One region of the Caballeronia sp. GAWG2-1 genome, then DNA from elsewhere that is predicted to be linked to it. Evidence: predicted binding sites of a transcription regulator. Region 1 holds the regulator's gene; the other holds the start of a gene.
What was found. The regulator NrdR, encoded in region 1, represses ribonucleotide reductase genes. The targets are predictions, from matches to a motif close to CACNANATNTNGTG.

Region 1 (7,244 bases):
GGGCGGCGGGGGCGCGACGCGCGGCGTGGGAGCAGGCGTGTCGGGAATCTCGGTCCACAGTTCCGCCTCGGCTCCGGCGGGGGTGTTGTTCTGCCAGTTGATGCCGTGATATAGCAGCCAGCCAAGCAGCAAGTGCATGACGGCGGCGAGCGCGAAAGCGCGGCCCGTACCGCGTTCGCGCGGCGGGCGGATGGGTCGCGCTGATGAGCCGCGCGTCTGCCGGTTCTGCAAAAGGGTCATTGCGATTTGACGAGCAATCCGACGCGCTTCACGCCGCGCGCCTTCATATCGGACATCACGTTCATGACGACTTCATACTTCACGGTCTTGTCCGCCGCGATGACGACGGGTTGATCCGGATGCGACTCCTGACGATTGAGCACGAACGTGTTCAGGTCGTCCTTGGTCATTCTCTGCTCTTGCGTCGCGCCGCCTTCTTCCTTGTAGCGCACGTTCATGCTGCCGTCGGCTTTAATATTGATGACGAGCGGCGGCTGCTGTTCCTGCGGCTGCGCGTTGCCGACGGTCGGCAAGTTGATGATCGAAGGCGACACGAGCGGCGCCGTCACCATGAAGATGACGAGCAACACGAGCATCACGTCGATATACGGCACGACATTGATGTCGGCCATGGCGCGGCGCGAACTGCCGCGCATGCTGGAACGGGACGAGCCTGCCATCGTGACTCCTTAGTGCGCCTGACGCTGCAAGATGTTCGAGAACTCTTCGATGAAGGTCTCGAAGCGGATCGCCAGGCGGTCGATATCGTGAGCGTAGCGGTTGTAAGCGACCACGGCGGGAATCGCGGCGAAGAGGCCGATCGCGGTCGCGACGAGCGCTTCGGCAATGCCGGGCGCCACGTTGGCGAGCGTCGCCTGCTGTACGTTTGCGAGGCCGCGGAACGAATTCATGATGCCCCAGACCGTGCCGAACAAACCGATATACGGACTGACCGAGCCGACCGATGCGAGAAACGCGAGATTCGCTTCGAGCACGTCCATTTCACGCTGAAAGGCAGCCCGCATGGCGCGGCGCGAACCGTCGAGAATCGCGCCCGGATCGGTGATGCGGCGCTCCTTGCCCTTCAAGAACTCGCGCATGCCCGATTCGAAGATACGCTCGAGCGCGCCGATGGTGTGACGGTTGTTCGCCGCGCTTTGATACAGCGCCTGCAGGTCGCCGCCGGACCAGAAATCGCGTTCGAAACGCTCGGTTTGCGCGCGCGCGCGCCGAATGGCGAACCACTTGCGGAAGATGAAAGTCCACGACAGCAGCGAGAGCAGAAGCAGCAGGGCCATGACGGCCTGCGCGAGCAGGCTCGCATGAATGACGAGAGATACGATCGACAAGTCTTGTGTGTTGTTCATAAAAGTCCGCTGCTTCCACCCGCTATTAGCTGCTATTTACGTCCGGAAAAGGGGCTTCCGGTCAAAGGCGCGTCAGGCTTTCGTGACCGCGACATTAATAAAACGAAAGCCGCCTCGTGGCCGGCTCTTGCTCGTGAAGCGTTCAAACCGGGTGCGCGCGATGCTCGTCCGCGGCAAGCACGACCTGCCCGGCATGAGGCCCGCGCCTCAATCCTTCGAGAACTCGTTCGGGAATACCGGCAGGGCGGATCGTTGCGCGATCCACCGAAGCGACGCGAATATCGCCGCTTGCAAGAAGAACCGCGTCACGCCACGCTTCCTGATGAAAATCCACCGATGCGCGCCCGAGCCGCGCGATACGGCTCACGATGCGAATGGAGTCGTCCAGGCGCGCGGGAGCCGAATAATCGACGGATGTTCTTCTCACGACGAACACGATGCCGGCCGATTCGGCCAGCCGCTGCTGGTCGATACCGCACGCGCGCAGCCATTCGGTGCGCGCACGCTCGAAGAACTTCAGGTAGTTCGCGTAGAAGACAATGCCGCCCGCGTCGGTGTCCTCGTAGTACACCCGAATCGGCCATTCGAAATTCAACGAATCACTCACCTTTGCGCCGCCCCGCTCGCGCGGAGGCTTTTGGACCCGCTCCGGCTCGCTTTTTGACAAATAAACATCCGCGGCATTTTACCGGAAGCGGAAGTTGGGCCACCAAATACAGTCGATTCCTCTTACGAGCCGCGGTGTATTTGCAACGGTCCGAAGGTTTGGGCCACGGGCATGAGTTCGATCGCGTTGATATTCACGTGCGCGGGGCGCGTCGCAATCCAGTAGATGGCGTCGGCGATATCCTCGGCGGTGAGCGGCTGCACGTCCTTGTAGACGGCGCTGGCCTTGTCGTCGTCGCCCTTGAAGCGCACGTTGGAGAACTCGGTGCCGCCGCACAGGCCCGGCTCGATATCCGTCACGCGCAACGCGGTTCCGGCAAGGTCGGCGCGCAGGTTTAGGCTGAACTGCCGCACGAACGCCTTGGTCGCGCCGTACACGTTGCCGCCCGGATACGGGTACGACGCTGCGACCGAACCCAGGTTGAACACGTGACCGCGATTGCGCGCAACCATGCCGGGGAGGACGGCATGCGTGACATCGACGAGTCCCATGCAGTTGGTGTCGATCATGTTCTTCCAGTCGTCGAGATTCGCGCGTTGTGCCGGTTCGAGACCGAGCGCGAGGCCCGCGTTATTGACCAGCACGTCGATCTGGGCGAACGATTCGGGCAGCGAGGCGATGGCGCTCTTGATGGCGTTGCTGTCGCGCACGTCGAGTTCGACTGGCAAGAGCGAGTCGCCGAGTTCCTTCGATAGCGCGGCGAGCCGGTCTTTACGGCGCGCGGCCGCGACGACGCGATGGCCGCCCTTGACGAAAGTGCGGGCAATGGCTGCGCCGAAGCCGGCAGAGGCGCCGGTGACGAATACGATCATGAGCGGGCTCCGGAAAGTGGGGGTTGGGCTGTTCCGGAGCGCGCGCGGACACACGACCGGCAACGGCGCACAGAGTACTTCCAATGATGCGATGCGGCAAGCAACTGCAAACCCGAACGATCGTGCGTTTTAAGCGTTTCGCAGACGCTCGCCAAGTTGCCTAAACCCGGCCGCACCATTACACTACAACGCTCAAACCCCGCGTGACTGGCGATAGAATCTTCGGATTCAAGGTGGAACGACCCACTAGGAAGCGCGGAGTGTCGTTTTGCCGTTCGCCTGGGCAGCTGAGATCCGCGCGCCGTCGCTGCGTTGCCGGTGGCTGTCCGTTCCGCGAACCCGGATTCTTCCCTCATCCGTCGCGTGTGGACCCGTCTGGCGTCCTGCGTCTTCCTTGCGTTTTGCGTTCGTGCTTCGAACGCATCGTCACGCGCGATCCGGTCAACCTGTTTTGATCTCACGGAAAACGTATGTTTGACAGAGCCGAAAGTACCCTCGCCAAGGTCGATCCCGAACTGCTCAAAGCGATCGAGCAGGAAAATCGCCGTCAGGAAGATCACATCGAGTTGATCGCCTCGGAAAACTACACGAGCCCGGCCGTCATGGCCGCGCAAGGCTCGCAACTCACCAACAAATACGCCGAAGGCTATCCTGGCAAGCGCTACTACGGCGGTTGCGAATACGTGGATATCGTCGAGCAACTGGCAATCGACCGCGTCAAGCAACTGTTCGGCGCCGAAGCCGCGAACGTGCAGCCGAACTCCGGTTCGCAGGCCAACCAGGGCGTGTTCTTCGCCGTGCTGAAGCCGGGCGACACGATCATGGGCATGAGCCTCGCCGAAGGCGGCCACCTGACGCACGGTTCGCCCGTCAACATGTCGGGCAAGTGGTTCAACGTCGTGAGCTACGGCCTGAACGAAGCCGAAGACATCGACTACGAAAAGACCGAAGCGCTCGCCAAGGAGCACAAGCCGAAGCTGATCGTCGCGGGCGCGTCGGCGTTCGCGCTGCGTATCGACTTCGAGCGCCTGTCGCAGATCGCGAAAAGTGTCGGCGCTTACTTCATGGTCGACATGGCGCATTACGCGGGTCTCGTCGCGGCAGGCGTCTATCCGAATCCCGTTCCGCACGCGGACTTCGTGACCACGACCACGCACAAGAGCCTGCGCGGCCCGCGCGGCGGCGTGATCCTCATGAAGGCCGAATTCGAGAAGCAGATCAACTCGGCCATTTTCCCGGGCATTCAGGGCGGTCCGCTCATGCACGTGATCGCGGCGAAGGCCGTCGCGTTCAAGGAAGCGCTGACGCCGGAGTTCAAGACGTACCAGCAGCAAGTGGTCGATAACGCGCGCGTGCTGGCCGAAACGCTCGTCAAGCGCGGTCTGCGTATCGTCTCGGGCCGCACGGAAAGCCACGTCATGCTGGTCGATCTGCGCGCGAAGAAGATCACCGGCAAGGCGGCCGAAGCCGCGCTCGGCGCCGCGCACATCACGGTCAACAAGAACGCCATTCCGAACGATCCGGAAAAGCCGTTCGTCACGAGCGGCGTGCGTCTCGGTTCGCCCGCCATGACCACGCGCGGTTTCGGCGTGAAGGAAGCGGAGCAGGTTGGCAATTTGATTGCGGACGTGCTCGACGCACCGGAAGACCAGGCGAACCTCGAGCGCGTGCGCGCTCAAGTGACCGAGCTGACCAAGCGTTTCCCGGTCTATCGCTGATATTCGAACCGAGCCAGGAACCAAGCCCCGATGCGCTGCCCCTTCTGCCGACACGAAGACACCCAGGTCGTGGATTCTCGCGTGTCGGAGGACGGCGCAGCCATCCGGCGGCGGCGACGCTGTCCATCCTGCGACAAGCGTTTCACCACGTATGAGCGCGTCGAACTGGCGCTGCCGTCGGTCGTGAAGAAAGACGGCAGCCGCACCGAGTTCGATCGCCGCAAAATCGTCGCGAGCATGAAGCTGGCGCTGCGCAAGCGGCCGGTTGCGGCGGACGCCATCGAGGCAGCCGTCGCGCGTATCGAATATCAATTGCTTGGCAGCGGCGAGCGCGAAGTGCAGAGCGAACGTCTCGGCGAACTCGTGATGAACGAGTTGCGGCAGCTCGACACCATCGCTTATGTACGGTTTGCGTCGGTCTACAAGCGTTTCGAAGACGTGTCCGAGTTCGAGGACGTGCTCGAGGAATTCCGCCGCGCCGCGCCCAAAAAGACCACTTCCCGCAAGCGCTGATTGCGCGTCTGTACCGAGCATCTTTCCCCCAGTCGATCTTTTGCCCTCGGGCAGTGTGCCCCGTGCGAACGCGCGTGAACACTCGTCCATTCGGCTAATGGCGGCGCGCGTTCCTTATCGCTAGATTGAGCATTCGTTCAACTCGTCGATAAGGCATGCAGATGAGCCGCTTCTCGAATTCCGGTTTCACACTCGTCGAACTTTGCGTGGTGCTTGCCGTGATGGCGATCCTCGCGACTTTCGCCACGCCTTCGTTTCTCTCCTGGCAGGCACGCGATCAGATCGATGCCCGCGCGCGCTCGCTTTTCTCGACGCTTTCGCTCGCGCGGGCCGAATCGCTCAAACGCGGTGCGCGCGTCACGCTATGCCGCGTCGATGCGAGCCGGCATTGCCTCGCGGCGGGCAAGGCTTGCGACGCGGGTATCGCGGACTGGTCGTGCGGCTGGGGCCTCTTCGTCGATAAAGACGGCGCGCTGACGCTCTTGCGCTTGCAGCCGGCGATGACATCGGTCGCCATTGCGGGCGCATCGACGGATCTTTCGTTCACGCCGCCGATGGGCCAAGTGATCGGCGGCTTCCGTAGCTTCGATTTCGGCCCGCGCAGCGCGGATGCCAACGCGAATGCGTCGTCGCGGCGCTGCATTCGATTGGCTGCGGGCGGGCGTGCGCGCATGACTCAAGGCGCTTGCGGAGCATCGGCATGAACGCGCGATCGGTCATGCCGAGCATCAGGCGCGGCGGGCGCACTCGATCCGTTCGCCCGCGCGGCGATTCGCTGATCGAGGTGATGATCGCCCTGTCGATCGCGGCGGTCACGGCGCTCGGACTCGTCGCCATGCAAAGCGCGCTGGCAAAAGCCGAACGAACGGCGCTGTTGAGCGAACGCGCGGCACTGATTGCCGACTCCATCGGCGAGGCAACGCGTGGCAGCGCGGATAGCTCGGCCATGTTGTCGAGGTGGCGGGCGAGGGCGGCTGCGTTGCTGCCCGATGGAGACATCGCCATCTCGGATCGCGGCAACGGCGTGCAGGTCGCAACCGTCAGCTGGCATGTCGCGGAAGGCGCGGAGCCTTGTCCCGAACCGCAGGCGCGACCGCACACGTCATGCATCGCGATAGCCTTTGCACGATGAACACGCGGCTCATTCATTCACGCGGCCACACGCTGCTCGAACTTTCGATTGCGCTTGCGCTCGGGCTGTTGATCCTGGCCGCGTCGCTGTCGGTTTATCGCGCTCAGCGTGCGGGCTTCGAACGTGCCGCCGATGCCGCGCACATTCACGATGCCGGCGTCGGCGCGCTCGATCTCGTCGCTCAACAAGTGCAGATGGCCGGATTTTCGGCCGCGGGCGCGACCGACGCGCCGCTCTTCGGCTGTTCGCAGGGGCGCGTGACCGGCGCGGAGACGTCGGCGTCGTGCGAGTCGCTCGCGAGTCACTCGGACGGTCTGCAGGTCCGCTACGCGGCCGACACGGTTTCGACGTGGCCATCGACGAGCGGCACGCCTACCGACTGCATCGGCCAGACGGTTTCGGATGCGTTCGTCTTCAACCGCTATTACGCGAAGCCCAGCACGTCGAGCGGCGAGCCGGAGCTTTATTGCGAGGGCGGGGGTCGTCAGGCGCAACCGCTGGTGGAGGGCGTCGAACGGATGCGCGTCGTCTACTGGATCGCGGGTGCACCGGCTGCGCTCGACGCGTCGGCCATCGCGCGCGAACGCTGGCCGGATGTCTACGCCGCCGAGGTCTGCGTGCTCGTGCGTGGCGCGGCGATTCAGGCGAAACGTCGGGCGAACTATGTCGATTGCGATGGCGCACCAGCCGTCAGCGATGACGGACGCACGCGCATGGCCTTCTGGCGCACGGTTGGCATACGCAACGCGCGAGGCGCGTCGTGAGGCGGCGCGCGCATTCGCGCGGCACGGTGCTGCCTATTGTCCTCTTGCTCGCCGCGATGATGCTCGTGACCGCCAGCGCCTGGCTGCAAGCCTCGCTCGTCGCGACCCGCACGGCCGTGTCGGCGCGCGAGCGGATGCAGGCGTTTCATGCGGCCGACAGCGCGTTGGTCCGCTGCGTTCGCATGATTGCCGATGCGCCCGTCGTGACGAGTTCGGGCGCGCAGGAGCCCGTGGGCTGGCGCAGCAAGGCGTCGTTCGAAGGAGCGTCGGC
Region 2 (7,244 bases), on a different contig from region 1:
ATACGCATCCTGATAGAGATGGAGATTCTCATTGGTCATAAACGGCGCGGGATAGTAGACGCGGCCGGTTTTGCCCTCTTTGCGGATCTCGATGGGGGAGACAATCGGATGGATGCTGGAGGTGGCATGGTTGATGTAGGAGATTGAACCGGTTGGCGGGATCGCCTGCAGGTTCTGATTAAACAGTCCGTGCTGCATCACCGCGTCGCGCAGTGCCTGCCAGTCCGCCTGTGTCGGCAGCGTCAGTCCGGCGTCGGCAAACAGCGTAGCTACCCGTTCCGTGCGCGGCAGCCATTCGCGCTGCAGATACTTATCGAAGTAGGCGCCGCTGGCGTACTGCGATTCCGCAAAGCCATCGAAGGTCTGCTGACGCTCCTGTGCCAGCTGATTAGAGGTGCGCAGCGCATAATAGGTGATGCAGTAGAAGTAGAGATTGGTGAAATCCAGCGCTTCCGGTGAACCATAGGCGATGCCTTCCCGCGCCAGATAGCCGTGCAGGTTCATCTGACCCAGGCCAATGGCGTGCGAACGGCGATTGCCTTCGGCGACCGAGGGCACCGAGCCAATTTCGCTCATCATCGACACCGAGGTCAGGGCGCGGATCGCCACATCCACGGTACGCGCCAGATCGCGTGAATCCATGGCGTGCGCAATGTTCAGTGAGCCGAGATTACAGGAGATATCTTTGCCGATCCGGTGATAGCTGAGATCGTCATTGTACTCGCTGGCGCTGTTCACCTGCAGGATCTCAGAGCAGAGGTTGCTCATGTTAATGCGACCGGCAATCGGGTTACTGCGGTTCACGCTGTCCTCATACATGATGTAGGGATAGCCCGACTCAAACTGAATCTCAGCAAGCGTCTGGAAGAAGTCGCGTGGCTGAATATAGGTTTTACGAATGCGGTCGTCGGCCAGCATCTCGTCATATTTCTCGCTGATGCTGATATCGCCAAAGGCCTGACCGTAGATCCGTTCAACGTCGTAAGGTGAGAACAGCGCCATCGGTTTGTTCTCTTTTGCCAGCTGGAAGGTGATATCGGGGATCACTACGCCCAGCGACAGGGTTTTGATGCGGATCTTCTCATCGGCGTTTTCGCGCTTGGTATCAAGGAAGCGGAAAATATCGGGATGGTGCGCATTGAGCCACACCGCGCCAGCGCCCTGACGCGCGCCGAGCTGATTCGCATAAGAGAAGGCATCCTCCAGCATTTTCATCACCGGGATAACGCCCGACGACTGATTTTCAATACGTTTGATTGGCGCACCGGACTCACGCAGGTTCGACAGCAAAAAGGCGACGCCGCCGCCGCGCTTTGAGAGCTGCAGTGCCGAATTCACGGCGCGACCAATCGACTCCATATTGTCTTCGATGCGCAGCAGGAAGCAGGAGACCAGCTCACCGCGTTGCTGTTTGCCGCAGTTCAGGAAGGTTGGTGTAGCGGGCTGGAAACGGCCGCTGAGGATCTCCTCCAGCAGGGCCCGCGCAAGCTTTTCATCGCCCTGAGCCAGCGTCAGCGCCACCATGCAGGCGCGCTGTTCGAAGGTTTCCAGATAGCGTTTGCCGTCGAAGGTCTTCAGGGTGTAGCTGGTGTAGTACTTCCAGGCACCGAGAAAGGTTTTGAACTCAAATCCCCAATTTTCCGCCACCTCATGCAGCGCAAGCAGGAACGAAAAATCGTACTGGTTCAGCACTTCCGCTTCGTAATAGCTCTCTGCCACCAGATAGCGTAAACGCTCAGCGCAGCTATTGAAGGGGACGGTATTGGGCTGCACATGCTGCAGATAAAACTGACGTGTCGCTTCGCGATCCTTGTCGAACTGGATGCGGCCCTCGGCGTCGTAGAGATTAAGCATGGCATTAAGGGCGTGATAATCGAGCGTCACGCCGTTGAGGGTGTCTGTTGTTGCCAAAATTGGGTTACTCCCGCTTTAACTTTCGCGATATCGTCAGGCGTTCCCATCAGCTCGAAGCGGTAGAGGCAGGGAACCTGACATTTTTTTGCAATGATGCTGCCCGCCAGGCAGTAACCGGCACCGAAGTTACGGTTGCCCGCTGCGATCACGCCACGAATACCGCGTCGGTTCGCCTCATCATTAAGAAACTGAATCACCTGACCGGGCACCGCACCGCGACTGCTGCCACCGCCATAGCTGGGCACGACCAGAATATAGGGCTGGTCGATATGCAGTTGTTGCCGGGCATCAAGCGGGATGCGCCGGGCGGGCAGGCCGAGGCGCGTCACAAACCGGTGGGTGTTTTCCGACTGGCTGGAAAAATAGACCAGCGGGAACATGTGTTTACCCCCCGACAGCAGAAAGCGTGCGCAGAGTGGCGATTTTATCCGGGCGGAAACCGCTCCAGTGATCGTTATCTGCCATCACAACCGGTACCTGGCGGTAACCCAGTGATTTCAGGTTGTCGATCGCCTCGGGCTGGCTGTCGAGATTGATAAGCTGATAGGCGAGACCCTGACGGTCCATCGCATTTTTGGTTGCCGTGCACTGGACACAGTTATCTTTAGTGTAAATAATAATGCGCATGATTCGTATTTCCCTCTGTATGCGGTTCTGATGTCAGGAAACAGAGCTGGAGGAGCAGGTTGCGGGCCTCATTCTGCCGGACATCTGGTGTCGTGCTGATGAGATAAATACTAGATGTAGTGGTTTTGTGGGTCAAGCCCACCAGATATAGGGTTTTATGATTTGCATTTGCGCAACAGCGGCAAAGCCAGCAGGGATGCGCCCTGCAGCCTGGAAAAATCTTTTGTAAATGTCATCGGCCAGAAAAAGGGCATAAAAAAGCCCCGCACAGGGCAGGGCTCAGGAGATTTTTTAGAGTTGAGCTTAGCGGCGTGAAGCCAGCAGCACACCCACTACGATACCGAAAGCGGCACCGATACCAACACCGTGCCATGGCTTGTCATGGACATAAGTGTCAACCTGCGCACTGGCATCACGCGCAACCTGTGAAACACGGTTGCTGCCGCCGTTCAGTCTGGAGCGGGTCTGTTTCAGCAGCTTTTCTGCCTGACTGCGTGCAGAATCGACTTCGTCTTTGGCGTCACTGCCGTAAGATTTCAGCAGCGCTTCCAGTGAATCGGCCAGTTCGTTAACATCCTGATTAATATCAATGTCATCGTTTTTTACAGTGCGATTAAACATTTTTTAGCTCCCTTTGATTTAAAAACGTAATACTAGTGTAGACGACCTTGAGATAAACGAGACGCGGGAGTGTTCTTTAGGGAAAATTCCGAATGCCCACTCTGTCATGCTGTTGTAAGGTTGCGAAGCTTTTGAAAGAGGAGAGGATCGAGCATGTATTTACGACCAGATGAGGTAGCGCGCGTACTGGAAAAAGCGGGTTTCGAAGTCGATGAAATTACCCCACGGGCCTATGGTTATCGCCGTGGAGAGAACTATGTTTATGTGAATCGCGAAGCGCGCATGGGGCGCATGGCACTCGTCATTCACCCGACACTGAAAGAGAAGAGCCAGCCGTTCGCTGAACCTGCTTCAGAAATGAAGACCTGCGATCACTACACCCAATTCCCTCTCTACCTGGCGGGTGATTCACAGGAACACTACGGCATCCCGCACGGATTTAGTTCCCGCATGGCGCTGGAACGTTATATTCAAAGCGTTTTCGGCTAACGCATCAGGCCCCGCCGCGACGGGGCACTGAACCGCCTTTAACTCCTCCCTGTTTCCCTGCCGTTGCAATTACCGGCTGTGACGCGTATAAAACTGTTCCTTATAGATGTTTAGACGTCCATACGGATAAAAGTGATGAGCGAACAGCCAACTCCCTCGCAGGAACAATTCAAACGCACCATGAAAGTGCGCCATCTGGTGATGTTATCGCTGGGCGGTGTAATCGGCACCGGCCTGTTTTTTAATACCGGCTATATCATTTCCACCACCGGGGCGGCGGGTACGCTGCTCGCCTATCTGATTGGCGCGCTGGTGGTCTGGCTGGTGATGGTCTGTCTGGGCGAACTCTCGGTGGCGATGCCGGAAACCGGCGCGTTCCACGTCTATGCCGCACGCTATCTCAGCCCGGCAACCGGCTACACCGTGGCCTGGCTCTACTGGCTGACCTGGACCGTGGCGCTCGGCTCCAGCCTGACGGCGGCGGGCTTCTGTATGCAGTACTGGTTTCCGCAGATCCCGGTGTGGATCTGGTGCCTGGTCTTCTGCTGTGCCATCTATCTGCTGAACGTCATCTCAACCCGCTTCTTCGCCGAAGGGGAGTTCTGGTTCTCGCTGATTAAGGTGGTGACGATCGTCGCCTTTATCGTGCTAGGGGGCGCGGCGATGTTCGGCTTTATCCCGATGAAGGATGGCACGCCCGCACCGGGCCTGAGCAACCTGACGGCGCACGGCTGGCTGCCTAACGGCGTACTGCCGATTCTGATGACCATGGTGGCAGTCAACTTCGCCTTTTCCGGCACCGAGCTGATCGGTATTGCGGCCGGTGAAACCCAGCAGCCGGAGAAAGTGCTGCCGCTGGCGATCCGTACTACCGTGGCCCGGCTGATTATCTTCTTCATCGGCACGGTATTTGTGCTGGCGGCGCTGATTCCTATGGATCAGGCGGGTATCGTGAAAAGCCCGTTCGTGCTGGTCTTCGAAAAGATCGGCATCCCGTGGGCGGCTGATATTATTAACTTTGTGATCCTGACCGCTATCCTGTCTGCGGCCAACTCCGGACTCTATGCCTCCGGGCGGATGCTCTGGTCGCTGGCCAATGAAAATACGCTGCCGCGCGCCTTTGCCCGGGTGAATAAACGCGGCGTGCCGATGCTGGCGATCACCGTCAGCATGGTGGGTGGTTTGCTGGCGCTGGTCTCCAGCGTGGTGGCGCCCGACACGGTGTTTGTGGCGCTGTCGGCCATCTCCGGCTTTGCTGTGGTGGCGGTCTGGCTCAGCATCTGCGCTTCGCATTTTGTTTTCCGTCGTCGTCATCTTCAGCAGGGCAAATCGCTGACCGATCTGGCCTACCGTGCGCCGCTCTATCCGCTGACGCCGGTACTGGGTTTCCTGCTCTGCCTGCTGGCCTGCGTCGGTCTGGCATTCGATCCGACTCAGCGTATCGCGCTGTGGTGTGGCATCCCGTTTGTGCTGTTCTGCTATGCCGCTTACCATCTGACCCACAAATCATCCCCGAAGCCTGAGGAGGCCAATGATGTCGCATAACCCTGTCGCGCAGGCTTTAACGGAGTCGCCACTGCTGATTCTGGATGGTGCCCTGGCCACCGAGCTGGAAGCCCGCGGCTGTCATCTGGCCGATGCGTTATGGTCAGCTAAGGTGCTGATGGAAAATCCTGAGCTGATCTATCAGGTGCACTACGACTATTTTGTCGCCGGCGCGCGCTGTGCCATTACCGCCAGCTATCAGGCGACGCCGCAGGGCTTTGCCACACGTGGCCTTGATGAGGGGGAGTCACTGGCGTTGATCGCGCAGAGCGTCGAACTGGCGCGACGCGCCCGTCACGATTATCTGGCGGTACGGCCCGACGCAAAAACGCTGCTGGTAGCGGGATCGGTCGGTCCCTATGGCGCCTTCCTGGCGGATGGTTCGGAATATCGCGGCGACTATGCGTTGCCGGAAGCGGAGATGATGGCGTTTCACCGCCCACGCGTGCAGGCGCTGCTGGCGGCGGGTGCCGATCTGCTGGCCTGCGAAACCCTGCCTTCGTTTGCCGAAGCGCAGGCGCTGGTGAAGCTGCTGGCTGAATTTCCTGAAGGCCGCGCCTGGTTCTCGTTTACCCTGCGTGACGCCGGACACATCAGCGACGGCACGCCGCTCTCAGACGTCGTGAGCTGGCTGAATCAGCAGCCACAGGTGGTAGCGGTGGGAATCAACTGCGTGGCACTTGAGAGCGTGACGCCTGCGCTGCAGCAGTTGCAGAAGCTGACCGACAAGCCGCTGGTGGTCTATCCCAACTCCGGCGAGCAGTATGATGCTGGCAGCAAAACCTGGCACTCAGCGCCATCAGGCTGCACGCTGCATGACAAACTGGCAGAGTGGCAGCAGGCGGGCGCGAAGCTGATTGGCGGCTGCTGTCGCACCTCACCCAACGACATCGCGGCTATCGCCCGCGCTTGTCAACCGCAATAAGCTGGCTGAATCGGGCGATGATAGCCCGATTGAGGCGGAGAGGGCGGTCTACACTCTGATCACTGATCACTCTGTGGACCCCTTCATGAAACAGCGAATTCTGGCCCTGGCCGCCGCGCTGCTGCTTAGCGGCTGTGCCACCATTGTCGGCAATGAAACCCAACTGGTGCGCATCGACTCCTTGCCGCAGGGCGCGCGCTTTACCGTGCAGGATGAGCGTGGCTATGCGGTTGCGCAGGGTTTCACGCCGCAGACCGTTGAACTGGAAAAATCTACCGGCCGCTACTTCGGCAAAAAGCACTACCTGCTGATGCTGGAAAGTCCGGGCTACGTGCCGGTCACGGTGCCTATCGAGGCACGCGCTAACCTGTGGTATCTGCTGGGCAATATCCCACTGGGTGGCTTCCCCGGCTGGCTGCTGGTCGATCCCTTCTATGGCGGCATGTACGACCTTAAGCCTGAACACCCGCGTCCCTTTATGAACCCGGTTGGCGCGCGCGGCTGATTACTGCGCGGTCGGCTTCACCATTCCGCCTGGCGTTTTATGGCGTTCCAGATACTGATGCTGGAAAATGCACATGCGGATGGTGTTGCGGTACTCCCCGTTGATGAAAAACTCATGTTTAAGCACGCCTTCGATCTCGAAGCCGAGCTTGGTGTAGATGTGGATCGCTTTTTCGTTCTCCTGATCGACAATCAGGTAGAGCTTGTAGAGATTCAGCACCGAAAAGCCGTAATCCATCGCCAGTTTTGCCGCCTGGGTTGCCAGTCCTTTGCCCTGATGGGCCGGATCGATAATGATCTGAAACTCGGCGCGGCGGTGCACATGGTTGATTTCCACCAGTTCCACTAATCCCGCTTTCTGCCCGCTGTGCTCGACCACAAAGCGACGTTCTGTCTGATCGTGAATGTGCTTGTTGTAGAGATCGGACAGCTCCACAAACGCCTCATACGGCTCCTCAAACCAGTAACGCATCACGCTGGCGTTGTTATCCAGCTGATGGACAAAGTGCAGATCTTCCCGCTCCAGCGGACGCAGTTTTACCGTCATTGCCTTTTCCTCTCATGAAATAATGGTCGCGAGTATACCGCATCAGCCAGCCGCTGCGTTTTGCGCTGTCGC

Region 2: a site for NrdR is predicted at 2,650-2,663, ahead of nrdH (glutaredoxin-like protein NrdH). Genes of this name have one in related genera too.

What each region holds. Positions count from the first base shown of each region.
Region 1 is NZ_JALQDD010000016.1:37,444-44,687, reverse strand. It holds gene tolA (cell envelope integrity protein TolA) at 1-240, opposite strand, end outside; gene tolR (protein TolR) at 237-680, opposite strand; gene tolQ (protein TolQ) at 690-1,367, opposite strand; gene ybgC (tol-pal system-associated acyl-CoA thioesterase) at 1,510-1,974, opposite strand; gene NCR98_RS11105 (SDR family NAD(P)-dependent oxidoreductase) at 2,097-2,846, opposite strand; ZMP/ZTP riboswitch at 3,040-3,138, shown strand; gene glyA (serine hydroxymethyltransferase) at 3,317-4,564, shown strand; gene nrdR (transcriptional regulator NrdR) at 4,595-5,077, shown strand; gene NCR98_RS11090 (GspH/FimT family pseudopilin) at 5,233-5,781, shown strand; gene NCR98_RS11085 (type IV pilus modification PilV family protein) at 5,778-6,209, shown strand; gene NCR98_RS11080 (PilW family protein) at 6,206-6,973, shown strand; gene NCR98_RS11075 (pilus assembly PilX family protein) at 6,970-7,244, shown strand, end outside.
Region 2 is NZ_JALQDD010000042.1:105,029-112,272, reverse strand. It holds gene nrdE (class 1b ribonucleoside-diphosphate reductase subunit alpha) at 1-1,911, opposite strand, end outside; gene nrdI (class Ib ribonucleoside-diphosphate reductase assembly flavoprotein NrdI) at 1,881-2,294, opposite strand; gene nrdH (glutaredoxin-like protein NrdH) at 2,299-2,541, opposite strand; gene NCR98_RS29775 (DUF883 family protein) at 2,845-3,162, opposite strand; gene NCR98_RS29770 (DUF2002 family protein) at 3,316-3,651, shown strand; gene mmuP (S-methylmethionine permease) at 3,787-5,196, shown strand; gene mmuM (homocysteine S-methyltransferase) at 5,183-6,121, shown strand; gene NCR98_RS29755 (hypothetical protein) at 6,207-6,626, shown strand; gene speG (spermidine N1-acetyltransferase) at 6,627-7,172, opposite strand.